2 regions of the Undibacterium sp. TC4M20W genome follow, and region 1 is predicted to be linked to the other one. Evidence: riboswitches for the same ligand, from Rfam matches in the RefSeq annotation. Region 1 holds a riboswitch; the other holds the start of a gene.
The links. A riboswitch is a leader RNA that binds a small molecule or an ion and turns the genes downstream of it on or off. The one in region 1 is predicted to bind glycine.
Positions count from the first base shown of each region.

Region 1 (6,857 bases):
TGTAATTTCAGTATTTCTGCCACACGCGGTCTGGTGTGTTTTTCTATTGGACTTTCATGAGGAAGGTCATGCGGATGATGGTATTCACCTGAATCGAAAGCAAGAAAAATAGAAAATGCAGGCTCTGGGGTATTGATTTCAGTATCGAAAAAAGGCGCAGTTGTCATGATGTTGAACAGATGATTCATCACGGCATCGCAGTCTTCATAAGCATAGCGCTGCTCATGAAATCCCCGGGCTACCTCGAGAGAAAACTGATTAAAAAACAATTCATGACTGATTCTTGCTTTACTGCAATGTAAAAGTATTTCGTCTGCTGTTGGCTTATCTTCTTGTGTGGTCGAAGATTCGACCAAAGCTTTGATACTCATATCGATTTGGTGTTTAAAAATTGCCTGATTTGGAATTGACAGGCGATGTCAATAGTCGGTAATTGAGGCGCTGATTATGTTCCAGTATATGTTGTTATCTGAATCACAGTCAAAATATGTTCCTGTGGTTTGCCTTGAACCGTGTTGAGTTCTGGACTGGAGGTGGTGTTCCCTGCACCCCCAGTCAATTTACTGCATCAGTATTTCAAATCAGTGTTTTAAACCAGTATTTAAACATCACCCACTGATATTCACGCGCTGCGTATGCGTCCATTGATGATCATAGTCGGACACGGCAGAGCCATAAGTCCGGTAGGTTTTGCCTTCGCCTGGCCATGGGTTCATGATGTAGATATAGTTGGTGCCGTTATACACCTCATAGCCGGTACCAACCATGATATGGCCGCCGCCATTGGTCCAGCCATAGCGGATCACGAAAGGGCGGTTGGCATTGATGTCGTTGACTACCGTGTTCCATGACGATGCATAGTTATAGGCAGTATTTGGCACACCCCAATGCGCCAGGATGTTTTGCACGCTGCCGCCACTGCCATACATGGAGTTGGGCTGGTTGGCGTTGCTGTTCCAGTTAAAGTTGGTATTGCCGCAGGCGTAATTCAGGCCATAAGCCCAGTTCACGATCTGGCACTGGCTGGGATTTTGATTATAAAAACTCAGCAAGGCCTTGCTGCTGCCTGCCCAGCACCACTGGCTGTGTTCTTGCGTGACCAGCGGTACATTCAATGCACGGTATTGCGCGTAAGCGCTGGGTATGCCCAGCATTGCTCCCAAGACGAATATGAGCTTTAACATATTTTTTTTCATGATATCTCCGTATTTATTGTAGGTATATTCAGTTGGATTCTGGCTTAGCGAAAGCTGTCAATATTGCGCTTGACGCTGATGCGCAAAGGCTCAAGGATGTCGCTTTGCTCCAGCAAACCATTGTTGGCAGATTGTGTGCCGAGTTTTTCGCTGCGCTGTTGCAGCAGCAAATTCTGGCGGGCGGCTTGCAAGGGTGCAAAGCGGGCACGGGCATCGGTAGGCGAGACTACTTCCAGAAAATCTGACATGGCCTGATATACTCGGATGAAGCGCAGGTTGGAACGTGTGCTGTTGCCATGCACTGCAATCGCCGCATCGACATCCTTGGCCAGTACTGCGCCACCATATGAAGTCACACCCCAGCGCCCGTTGTTTTGCCGCAGGGTTGCCAGGCCTATTGGCGTGTCGTTGAGGGTGATCACAAAGCGCCATTCGCCAGTCGCTTTTGCCATGCTGCGCAAATCACCACGGCCTGTCATGACGTCTTGCGGCGGCAGGCTATAGACTGGAAAGCCATAGCCTATCTTCGCATCCTTGAGGTCTTGCACATCATTGACTTCAAGCGGGAATTCAGACGGCAGGGTGCCGCCGCGACGCTGTACATTGAATTGCACAAACTCGGCAAAATCGCGTTGTGCGGCAGCGCTGACCAGACGTGCCTGATCAGTTGTCCCGCCAATATCGCTGGCCAGATTTTGTGCCAATAATGCAGGGCTGGCGACAGCGCAACTGATGCTGACAATCAAAGCAGCCAGAGTGGACTTTTTGAATCTTGAAACAGGGTGAAAATGCATGATGATTTACTCCTTGGTTGGTTTGTGACTTGGTTAAGACAATAGCTCGCCCATTCAAGCGGACTGGGCAGCTTGAAACATGGCATGGTTGACATGCCGGACAACATTCCCGCGCAAACGGGAATAGGGGATCCGCTTATAGAGCAGCTCAGAACTCTATAACCAGAATTTTTATGAAAAAGAAATTGCGCTGGTCAGCGTCAACAATGAATATGACTACACTGCGGTCGTATATCGTGAGAGTGCAAAAGGCCTGTGGTGATTGAGGTGATTGTGATGATACTGAGATCATCTTTGTAGCAAGGGCCGTCAAGGCTGGCGGCTTGCTGAGTGTCGCTCATGTTTTTGAACTCGGTTTTGCAATCAGTGTAAAACCCGGTTTTATAGATGGACAGCGCGCAGGCGGCCGCCATCGCGGTGACAGTGTCACCGTTCAAATGGATGAATTTCATGGTAAGCAGACTCCAGACGTCAAAGGGATTTCCGTGCGCAGTTACGCAACGGATACCCCCTCTGTCCTGGACCTGAGAGATTTCGCCTGCGGCCATTGGTAAGGCTGCAATGCTTGCTCCTTCGGTGTGCTGGGTGACGCAATCCAGCCGCTCTTCAGAGTTTGACAACAATAACGGTCCTTTTGCCTGAGAGTTTCCGGGGTGGTTGCTCCTTCGGCGCTGTCACTATCTTTCTTTGACAGTCTCTCCCGATATTGTTTTGAGTGTTGTGCTCAACCTGTTGTACAAGTTGTAGAAATGAGCATAGTGCACACCTTACTCTTTTGCAAATTGTTTTTATGAAATTCAAGTATTTATTTTCTGATGTTGCGCAATTCAAAAAAGGCGGTGTTTAGCACGCAAAAAAATCTCTGTTCATGACAGCACTACGCTGGCGGCAGTGATCAGTTAAAATCTGTATTGCTCCTTCAAGAAAAATTTCCACAGTGCAATTGTCCCGGTATCTGATTCAAATTATTGTCCCTTACTCACTCATGGCCAGTCTGTGCATGCTGGGAGCGTGCGCCCGTAATGAGTCAGTGCAAACGCTGGAGCAGCGTGATCTCATGCGCCTGGTCTTCAAGGGCTGGGACATCAATGACGACAAAGACATCATCAGGACACCGCAGTTAAAGGCCGAATTGCCGGCGTCTATTCCCACGACGACCCAACTGGCATTGCGCATGCATGCCCTGCACGTGCAAAAGCTTGATGCAGATACGGCTGTCCTGCTGGTCAAGGGTGAGCCTCTGGCATCGGGTTTGCCCAACCTGATTTCCGCCTACTGGTTCAAACGCCGTGGCGAAGCCTGGTCACTGACCAACCGTCAGGACGTGGTTGAATGGCTGGCTGCCAACGGTCGCATCAGCAAGACCAGTGTGGTGGAATTATTCCCCGGTGACTTTGCCATGGCAATAGAACATAGTCATGTAGAGAAAAACGAAGTGCATGTGTGGCTGCGTTTGTTGCGCATAGAAGCAGACAAGATCACCCCATTGTTTGATAAAGACCAGGATGTCGATCTGGTCAAGCATGTAGAGAGTGGCCCTGAATGTGAAAGCATGATGCGCCCCGGCAAGGGCAAGCACCCACGCCTGCACCTGCATGAAAATGAACAAGACCCATCACATTGCTATGACTATCTTGCGAAGTGGGAACTAGCCCCCGGCATTGCCACACCCGGCCCGCTCATCGTCGAATTTGCAGGTAAAACTTACGGGTACCGCCAGATCAGCCGGATGACCGACAGTGCGGGCGAGCGCACCAACACCTATGACTTCGTCATCACCGCACAAAAGGGCAAGAAGAAGCTGGTGTTTGATGCCGATACGCAGAAGTATGTCGTGGCAAATGACAAGCCGGTCAAAGCCAAATAAGCGCAGTGAATCTCAGTGAAATTTAAGGGCGACCTGCTGCCACCCATGTAATCAATTCATCCAACGCAGCCTTCGCCTTGACGGCTTCATCATGATTGATCATCGCCGCTACTATCCATTGCTGGTCATTGATATCCCTGACATAACCTGCAATCGCCACCACATCTTTCAAGGTACCGGTCTTGATGCGCGCGCGCAATTCTGCTGGCCCACCTTTGAGGCGACGGCGCATGGTGCCATCCATGGAGGCAACCGGCAGGCTGCTGGCAAATTCGGCATACCAGTTGCTGCGAGCAGCCGCCTGCAATAAACCAGCCATTTGTTGTGGGCTGATACGTTCAATTCGTGAAAGGCCGGAACCATTTTCCAGCACCAGCCCGGCATCATTGATACCCTGCCTGAACAACCATTGCCTGATACGTGCGTCTGCTGCCTGCAGGTTGGTCATGCCCTGCTTGTTGGCGGATTCTGCGCCCAGAGTCAGGTACAGCATACGCGCCATGACATTGTCAGACTGCTTGTTGATGATGCGCAGGATGTCTGCCAGGGGCTCTGACTGGCGCTCTGCCAGCACGGTGGCTGAGGCGGGTGTTTTGCCATCGCGCACTTCACCCTGCCAGGTACCACCCATTTCCTGCCACAGCGCGCGTATCAGATGCGCGAGATACTGGTTACGGTCAAGTATGTTGATATTGTTCGTGATCTTGCAGCGCTTGGGGAAGCCGCCACTGAGTGTGATCTCCAGGCCCGCTTTGGTGGTCTGACGTAGCGGCTTTTTACTGGCTGGCGCGTTTGGATTATCTACCTCTGGATCATCCGCCATATTATTGACAGTGTCTATCACAGGTGGCTGCCATTCAGTCTCCCAGGCAGAGCAGGACAGTTCATTGAAGTGCAGGTGATTGACAAGTTTGACCTTGTCCAGCGGGGTGTTCAGGCGTGCCTCTATCTTGTCAGTCGTTGATTCCAGGGAGATGCTGCTGAGGTTGCTGTTGACCAGCAGTGCATCAGGTATGACATTGTAATAAGCATCGGGGAACTCATCGAATTGCGCTGCACCTATGTCTGGCCGCTCAGGCTGGAAATAACTGCGGTCAAGAATAATATCTCCACGCAGGCGGCGCAAGCCCTGATTGCGCAGGCTACGCAACATGCTGCCCAGTTTTTCTATCGTCAGGCTGGGTTCACCACCACCGCGTATGTACAAGTTGCCAGTGTAGATATCTTTCTTGTTGCTCTTATTATCAGCGAGTATCTGTGTCTTCCAGCGAAAGGTCGGTCCCAGTTCTTCCAGCCCTACGATAGTCGTCACCAGCTTCATCGCCGATGCCGGGTTCATGGGCCGGTCTGCCGCTTGCATCAACACTGGTTGGCCGCCACTGGCAGGCATGACAATTGCGCTGAATGCCTGGATTGGCACATTGGTCCTGTTGATTGCAGCCTCTACCGAGGGAGGCAGTATGGCCTGTGCGAAAGCAAAAGCAGGTAGCAGGGGCAAAACTAAGAACAGACCGGCAGGAGATAGGCGCATAAATACGGTAGTGATGACATTAGGCCATATTGTAGAGCAGGCAAGAAAGGGAAACAGTAAAGCGTTCTTTTTACGCAATGAAAATTTGTTTGCGCCACATATCTTCTGGTTATTTGCCGACCTTGATCTACACTGCTAAAGACAAAAACCAGGCATTAATGTTGATTGAAACCCAAGAAAGCAGCTTTGCCAGCGTAATATTGCTTAATCAACATTCAATTAATACTGGGTTACAGCAGCAAATACGACATAAGCCCTTGATTTCCTTTATAATTTCGCCCTTTCCCTGTCACTGGCCATCACCATGAGCTTGCTTGTCAACCAGACCGAACTTTTATCGCCCGCCAAAACTGTAGAGATAGGCCGCGAAGCGATCTTGCATGGTGCTGATGCTGTGTATATCGGTGGCCCTTCGTTTGGTGCGCGTCACAATGCCAGTAATGAGATCAGCGAGATCGCCAGCCTGGTCGAATTTGCCCATCGCTATCATGCGCGCATCTTCGTGACCATGAATACCATCCTGCATGATTCAGAACTGGAACCTGCACGCAAGCAAATACGCCAACTGTACGATGCAGGTGTCGATGCCCTCATCGTGCAAGACATGGGCATACTCGAACTTGATATCCCGCCTATCCAGCTGCATGCCAGCACACAGTGCGATATCCGTGGTGTGGAAAAAGCCAAGTTCCTGGGCGATGTAGGTTTCTCGCAATTGGTGCTTGCGCGTGAACTGACGATCAAACAGATACAGGCGATCAAGGCACAGGTTGCCACGCCGCTTGAATACTTTGTCCATGGCGCATTGTGCGTGGCTTTCTCTGGCCAGTGCTATATCTCACATGCCGACAATGGCCGCAGTGCCAACCGTGGCGATTGTTCACAAGCCTGCCGCCTGCCTTATACCCTCAGCGATGGTGAGGGCAGGGTAGTCGCCTATGAAAAGCATTTGCTGTCGATGAAAGACAATGACCAGAGCCGCAATCTTGAAGCACTGCTCGATGCAGGCGTACAGTCATTGAAGATAGAAGGACGCTACAAGGACATGGGCTATGTCAAGAACATCACCGCCCATTACCGTTTGCTGCTGGATGAAATTCTGGAACGCAGGCCAGAATTCACGCGTGCTTCCAGTGGCCATAGCCAGGTTGCCTTCACACCCAATGTCGATAAAAACTTCCACCGTGGCCATACCGATTATTTTGCCAATGGCCGTCTTGAAGACATAGGTGCGTTCGATTCCCCCAAATATGTAGGTTTGCATTTGGGTTATGTCACACGCTTGGCTGCGAACTTCTTTGAGATAGAAGCCAATGAACCCATGTCCAATGGTGACGGCCTCAACTACATGGTCAAGCGTGAAGTCGCAGGCATCCAGGCCAACACGGTAGAACGTGTAGGTGCCTCAGAAAACGGTGAAATCTGGCGTGTCTTCCCGAATGAAAAAATGGCCGAGCTGGTCAGTCTCA
Region 1 is NZ_JBMPPI010000010.1:55,324-62,180, forward strand. Features, by position in the region: gene ACO0LL_RS14230 (hypothetical protein) at 1-371, opposite strand, end outside; gene ACO0LL_RS14235 (C39 family peptidase) at 609-1,196, opposite strand; gene ACO0LL_RS14240 (hypothetical protein) at 1,241-1,990, opposite strand; gene ACO0LL_RS14245 (hypothetical protein) at 2,191-2,442, opposite strand; glycine riboswitch at 2,607-2,703, opposite strand; gene ACO0LL_RS14250 (hypothetical protein) at 2,976-3,857, shown strand; gene dacB (D-alanyl-D-alanine carboxypeptidase/D-alanyl-D-alanine endopeptidase) at 3,880-5,277, opposite strand; gene ACO0LL_RS14260 (peptidase U32 family protein) at 5,693-6,857, shown strand, end outside.

Region 2 (6,857 bases), on a different contig from region 1:
GCCACCAAAGCCCAGTGGTACGCCAAAGCGCTGGCTGTTACCAACGACAACGTCGGCGCCCCACTCGCCTGGTGAAGCGATCAGTGTCAGTGCCAGCAGATCAGCAGCAGCGATGACCATAGCGCCCTTGGCATGCAAGGCTGCCGCGTATTCGCGGTAATCCACGATGGAACCATCAACACCAGGGTATTGCAACAGGACGCCAAAGCAATCATTGTCCAGCGCTTCATTGCCAGCGCATGTGCGTACTTCTATGCCCAGCGGCTTGGCGCGGGTTTCTATGATTTCGCGGGTTTGTGGCAAAACATCGGCAGCGACATAAAACACATTGGATTTGGATTTGCCTACGCGCTGTATCAACGTCATGGCTTCAGCCGCAGCCGTGCCTTCATCCAGCATGGAGGCATTGGCGATGTCCATGCCAGTCAGGTCAGTGATGACTTGCTGGAAGTTCAGGATGGCTTCCAGACGGCCCTGGGAAATCTCTGGCTGATATGGTGTGTAAGCGGTATACCAGGCAGGGTTTTCAAAAATATTGCGCAGGATCACGCCAGGCGTATGCGTATTGTAATAACCCTGACCGATCAAGGACTTCAGTACACGGTTTTTTGACGCCAGTGCCTTCAATGTAGCCAGTGCTTCCTGTTCGGACTTGGCTTCTGTGAATTGCGCCAGTGGCAGCACATCGTGACGGCGGATATTGGCCGGGACGATGGCATCTATCAGGGCTGTGCGGTCAGCATAGCCCAGGGTTTTCAGCATGGCGGCTTGTTCTGCTTCAGAAGGGCCGATATGGCGAGCGATGAAAGCGTCATGCGCTTCCAGTTGGGTCAGTGAAGGACGGGTCATGGTATATGGGGTACAGAAGAGTAACGTGGAATATCAGGTGTAGCTATGCGGAGTAAACCGCAACAGGCAAATCCATATTAAAAGAGGCAGCCACAGGGCCACCTCTTTCAACTACATAATCAAGCGATGTTCTTGGCGTAAGCTTCAGCATTCATCAAGGCATCAACATCAGCAATATTGGCTGGTTTCAGTTTGAACAGCCATGCAGCAAATGCATCAGCATTGATGGATTCTGGCGCATCGGCCAGTTCTTCATTGATGGCCACAACTTCGCCAGTCACTGGTGCATAGATGTCGCCAGCTGCCTTGACGGATTCAACCACTGCGCAATCCTTGCCAGCTTCGAGTGCTGTGCCAACTTTAGGCAGATCAACGAAAACGATATCGCCCAATGCATCCTGAGCGAATTCAGTAATGCCGACAGTGATCGTGCCGTCTGCTTCTGTGCGTACCCATTCGTGGGATGTCGTGTATTTCAGGTCTGCTGGTACGTTCATGATGGGCTCCAGTTAAATAAATTGTTTTAAATAATAATGAGTGGCTAATCAATAGTAGTCAGTACTGTTACGCCGTACCGACTGCAGATCAAATTATACGGCCAGGATTTTGCCATTACGGACAAAAGGCAGTTTGACAACAGATGCTGCCAATTGCTTGTCACGGATAACAACATGCACAGTATCGCCTATCGACGCGCCCATAGGCAAACGTGCCAGCGCAATTGCCTGTTCCATGGTGGGGCTGAAAGTACCACTGGTGATTTCGCCCTCACCTTGCGCGCAGACGACTTTTTGATGGGCGCGCAGGATGCCGCCTTTTTCACGAAGGATCAGGCCCAGGAACTGGGTGTTCTGTCCTTGTGTTTGCAGCGCTTGCTTGCCGACGAAATCACGTTCACTGACCAGGTCTATGGTCCAGGCCAGACCAGCATCGAGCGGGTTGACTGTTTCGTCCATGTCCTGGCCATACAGATTCATGCCAGCTTCCAGACGCAGAGTATCACGCGCACCGAGGCCAGCAGGTTTGACACCGGCAGCGACCAGGGCATTCCAGAAATCAGTGACGCGATCGGCAGACACTGCAATTTCAAAACCATCTTCGCCGGTATAACCAGTGCGTGCCACCATGACTTCACCAAAGGAAGTATCAGCGACGATGACTGCGTTAAAAGGTTTGATTTCTGCACTGGCTGCCTTGGCTTCTGGCAAGACTTCCCATGCCTTGGCACGGGCGTTAGGTCCCTGCACTGCCACCAGGGCAAAAGCGTTAGCACCATCACGGCGCTGGGTAATGGTCAGGCCGCTGTTGGTTTCTGCATTGCGGGCATTCATCCAGGCAATGTCTTTTTCTGCCGTGCCGGCATTGACGACCAGGCGGAACCAGTGTTCGCTGAAGAAATAAATGATGAGGTCGTCGATGACCGTGCCCTCAGGTTTCAGCATGCAGGAATACAGGGCCTTGCCCGCGACCTGCAATTTATCAACATTATTCGCCACCAGGCCACGCAGGAAACTGCGTACATTCTCGCCCTGCAGATCAACGACACACATATGGGATACATCAAACATGCCGCAATCAGTGCGCACTGCATGATGTTCTTCGATTTGGGAACCATAGTTGACGGGCATGTCCCAGCCGCCAAAATCAACCATTTTTGCACCAGCCGCACGATGGGCTGCATTGAGGGGAGTTGCCTTGAGTGATGTCGCTGCTTGCGTCATGAGTGCCTCATTACCAGATTGCCAGATTGAAGGGACGAACAAACGCACGCCGACGAATAAACGCCGCATGCGCTGAAATCGCATACCCCTCTGTCCTGGTACCTGAGAGATTACGGGAGCCATGTATGTTTGCTGCCCGCGCGCACCTTCGGTGGGTAGTCCGGCGAATATTCATGAAAATAAACGTATCTGCCGCTACCGCTCTCCAGAGTTGGGGCAACTTTTAACTACCCCGTTGATCGGTCCTTTGTGCCTGAGAGTTTTTTGGGTATTAGCCCCTTCGGCGGTAACTTTCGTCACGCTCTCCCGATCAAGTAGCGCGATTATATAAGGCTTGCAAGGGCTTGGATAGTTGAGCGTGGAAATATTTACATAAAAGCCTATGGAATAGTTAAAAAATGATTAAAACGACAAGTGGCGACAAATATAGCAAGTTTGCGAGCCATAAAACCACTTATAAAAATTACGTAAAACTTACACGAAACTTACTATGAAAGTCTGACAAACAAAACCGCATTCAACCAGACCACTATCCGTTTTGACGTTCATCTCTGTATTAATTTGTAACTATTGTTTGGAGAGGAAACAATCACGAGAATGATCAGCATCCCTTGTTACTCTAGCCTCGCATTTTATTTCTATAGTGCAAATATTCGCTTCACCAAATTGAAAGCCAACCCAGATTTCTTGGTTCAAAAGAGATCAGTTGCGCAGATGTTTTGGTAAGCGATTTTTTTTAACCAGCGAAACAAAAACCCGGAGGGAAAATGAATAACAAGAAATTGAAATTGATCGCCTTTGCCATCATTGCGGCATCTGGCAGTGCAGGGAATGTTTTTGCAGCAGACTGGCCCTCGGGCTTTTCTAAATGCGCCGATGAAGGCGGCACCTGCAAAGTAGGCGACAAAGCACTGCAGGTATCATTTGGATTGAAAGATAAATGGGTCATCAAATCCCTGTCGGGCAATGTCAGTTGTACAGCTGCCACCTTTGGCGTGGCAGCAACTGCCGACACCAAAGAAAAATGTGCCGTTGGCCCAGCTGGCACGCCAGATACTGGCGGCGGCAGTGGCTCAAATGATGGCTCAGGTTCAGGCACGGGCTCAGGAACCGCGCCAGCCGGACACAGCGGCGGCTTTGCCGGGCTGGTCACTGGTGGTGGCACAGTTACAGCAGTAACAGTCACTACTGCGGCACAAATGCAGGCAACGCTGGATGCGTACAATGGCACTGGTGGCCTGGTGATACGCTATAACGGTACTTTTGATTTCCGTACTATTCCTGACGCCTGCACTCAATGGAAAAAAGCCAAAGGCGCGATAGTCGAAATCAAGAATAAAGGCAATGTCACGATAGAAGGCAGCAATGGCTCGGCAGCTAATTTTGGCATCGCCGTTAAGGGTGGCGCAAGCAATGTGATCATCCGCAATATGACCATAGGCCTGCTGCCTGGTTCTATCGATGCCATAGGCATTGAAGGCCAGAGCGGCAAATTCCCTGGCTATGTCTGGATAGACCACAACACCCTGTTCAGCTCACTTGCCGAATGCCCTGGCGCGGGTGACCTGGAGTTTGATGGCCTGGTGGATAACAAGGCAGGTGCGCATCACATCACCTACTCTTATAACTACATCCATGATCATCACAAAGTAGGCCTGATCGGTTCCAGCGACAGCGATGCAAGTGACCGCTACATCACTTTCCATCACAATTATTATAAAAACGTAGGCTCACGCCTGCCGCTGCAGCGTGGTGGTTATACCCATATTTATAATAATCTGTATAGCGATATCAAAACCTCGGGCATCAATGTGCGCATGCAGGGCTATTCACTGATCGAAAGCAATTACTTCGAAAACTCACAAAACCCCGTCACCTCACGCGACAGTGATGTGCTTGGTTATTGGGAATTGCGCAACAATAATATCAAGACGCCTGCCGACTTCAACACTTATGGCATCAATTGGGTAGCGAGTGACTCCAAGCCCAGTCGTGATGCCACAGACTGGGTAACGACATCGCATTTACCAGTTGGCATACCGTATAGCTATACACCAGATGCACCTGCCTGCCTCAAGCAAAAACTGCCTGCGTTCGCGGGTGCTGGCACTTCTCTGGCAAAACTGAGTTGTAAATGAATCTGACTATATCTTGATTGAGTCTGATTGAGTCTGATTAAGTCTGATTGAGTGAGCACCTACTGGGCGGCAATCATGCCGTCCAGTTTTTGCCTAATCATGACGACGATGCTCCTGATTGAGTAAAGGAAGATAAAGCGTAGCCGCACCTCGCCCAGTATAAAATTCTTTCAACTGCCTCAGTTCTGAAAGATAGCGACTCCAGAATGAATTCCATTTCTTGATTTTCCTGGGAGAAGGCACACGCAGCTTCCAGTGCACACGAATGCTCTCCTTGCCACAATGCGGGCAAAAAAAGGCCGGGATATTTTGATCCTTGCGCTGCAACTTCTTACAGTCAAGACAGGCAAAAATACTATTACTCATTATTTTAAAAACCCGTCAAAAAAGATTTCAAATAGTATTGTTGAGGTTTTTGATTTCCTTCATTATTTCGCTCTTAATGTCAGCGTACTAGTAGCGTGAGCAGCAACATCCTTCTCACTCAAATACTGCGGCACATAAGTCCCAGCCGCAAAGCCTTTGGCCTGATCATTGTAATGCACATCAAACAACACCCCGCTCTGCCCTACCGGGTTGATACCTAAAGCTTTTGAGGCATCGGCAAAATCGATCAGGCGCCGTGTAGATGGGCCATATACCACATCCCATGGTGCAGGGCCTATTGCTGCCGCCAGGTTATTCGGCACTTCACGCCCGCCAGCAACTTCAAACGGGCCGATGTTGAATATTTTGTCCAGCGGTTTTTGTTGAGAAAGCGGATGTTTGTGTGTCAGGGTGTGTGCCTTGGCCCAGGTCCATTGCTTGCTATCTGCGCCAAAAGTTTTTTGTAAATGTGCAATGCTGTCGCGCCAGGCCAGTGCCAGGATATCGTCGCGAGTTTCTACCGATGCTGTTGAGCGATTATCCCACCAAGGAGAATTCGCGTCTGCAAGCAGGCGTGGCAAAGCATCATCGAGGGCGCGGGTGCGCAAGAGATTTTTGAATTGCACTTCGCCCACTTCATCGGCCATTGCCGCATAAATGATCTGGTACAGCAATTGGCTGAAGATGGTGGGTGCTATGCTATTCGCCTGGTAACTGCCATCCCATTTCTCCAGTTGTTCCAGCAGTCGCTTGCCATCTGCATCCTTTACTTGCTTGCGCAAAATCGGCAATATGGATGGCAAAATCTGCGCGGCATAAGCTGTCTTGTTATCAAGCTGCAGCGCCTGGCTGTTTTTGGTATTCCACTTGATACCAGGTTGCGACAACAAGGCTTCCAGCCTGCGGGCGCGTTCGTTCAAGTTGTAATAACCGGGGATGGCAAAATCAGCGGATGGCAAAGGTTGCTGATTGGCTGACACGATGTAACCACGGGCAGGATTGACTTCATGCGGGTTATCAGCAAAATCAGTAAAGCCAGGCTTGTCAGCTTCTGCAGTGCTGCCATCAAGGATGAAAGCCGGATTCACATCAGCTGGCCGATTGACCAGCTTCGCCGCCGCCCACCAGGCGATATCGCCTTGCGCATTCGCCCACACCACATTCAAACCAGGTGCATGGATATTGCTGGCAGCATGGGCTGCAATGTCTTTGGTGCCAGCACGGTTCAATTCATAAAATGCATCGAGCACAGGGTTTTCAGTTTCCAGAAATGCCCACCACATGGCGATGGGTTTGGCCGTCATATCGTCACCCCAGGCCTGACGGAAGGCATCGCTGATGATGGGGCCATGAGGAGATGTCCGTAATTGCAGCTTAACTGCTGTTGCGCCTTTGACCTTGATAACTTCTTCGCGGCTTTGCATATCCACCCATTGCCCTTTGATCCAGATTTGATTGGGATTTTGCGGGTTGATTTTTTCAGCGATAAAATCAACATCATCATTCTGGAACATGGTCAACGTCCATCCAAAGTTCTGGTTATGGCCGAGTAAAGCGAAGGGATTGAGCGCCTGATGGTGACCATATAATTCAAAGCCCGGCATTTTGAGATGGGCTTCATACCAGACTGCGGGTGCCGAGTAAGCGATGTGCGGATCACCTGCGAGCAGGGGTTTGCCACTGGCAGTATTTTTGCCAGCGACTACCCAGGCATTGCTGCCCTCGAACTGTGGCAAGCCAAATTCTTCCATGACTTGCTGGCTCGTCGTTGCGATGCGGTTCA
Region 2 is NZ_JBMPPI010000005.1:255,685-262,541, forward strand. Features, by position in the region: gene gcvP (aminomethyl-transferring glycine dehydrogenase) at 1-849, opposite strand, end outside; gene gcvH (glycine cleavage system protein GcvH) at 969-1,346, opposite strand; gene gcvT (glycine cleavage system aminomethyltransferase GcvT) at 1,440-2,570, opposite strand; glycine riboswitch at 2,651-2,789, opposite strand; glycine riboswitch at 2,801-2,889, opposite strand; gene ACO0LL_RS09270 (pectate lyase family protein) at 3,338-4,708, shown strand; gene ACO0LL_RS09275 (hypothetical protein) at 4,802-5,074, opposite strand; gene ACO0LL_RS09280 (penicillin acylase family protein) at 5,137-6,857, opposite strand, start outside.
Region 2: it holds a riboswitch for glycine, as region 1 does, so the genes downstream of both, gcvT (glycine cleavage system aminomethyltransferase GcvT) here and ACO0LL_RS14245 (hypothetical protein) in region 1, are expected to answer to the same signal.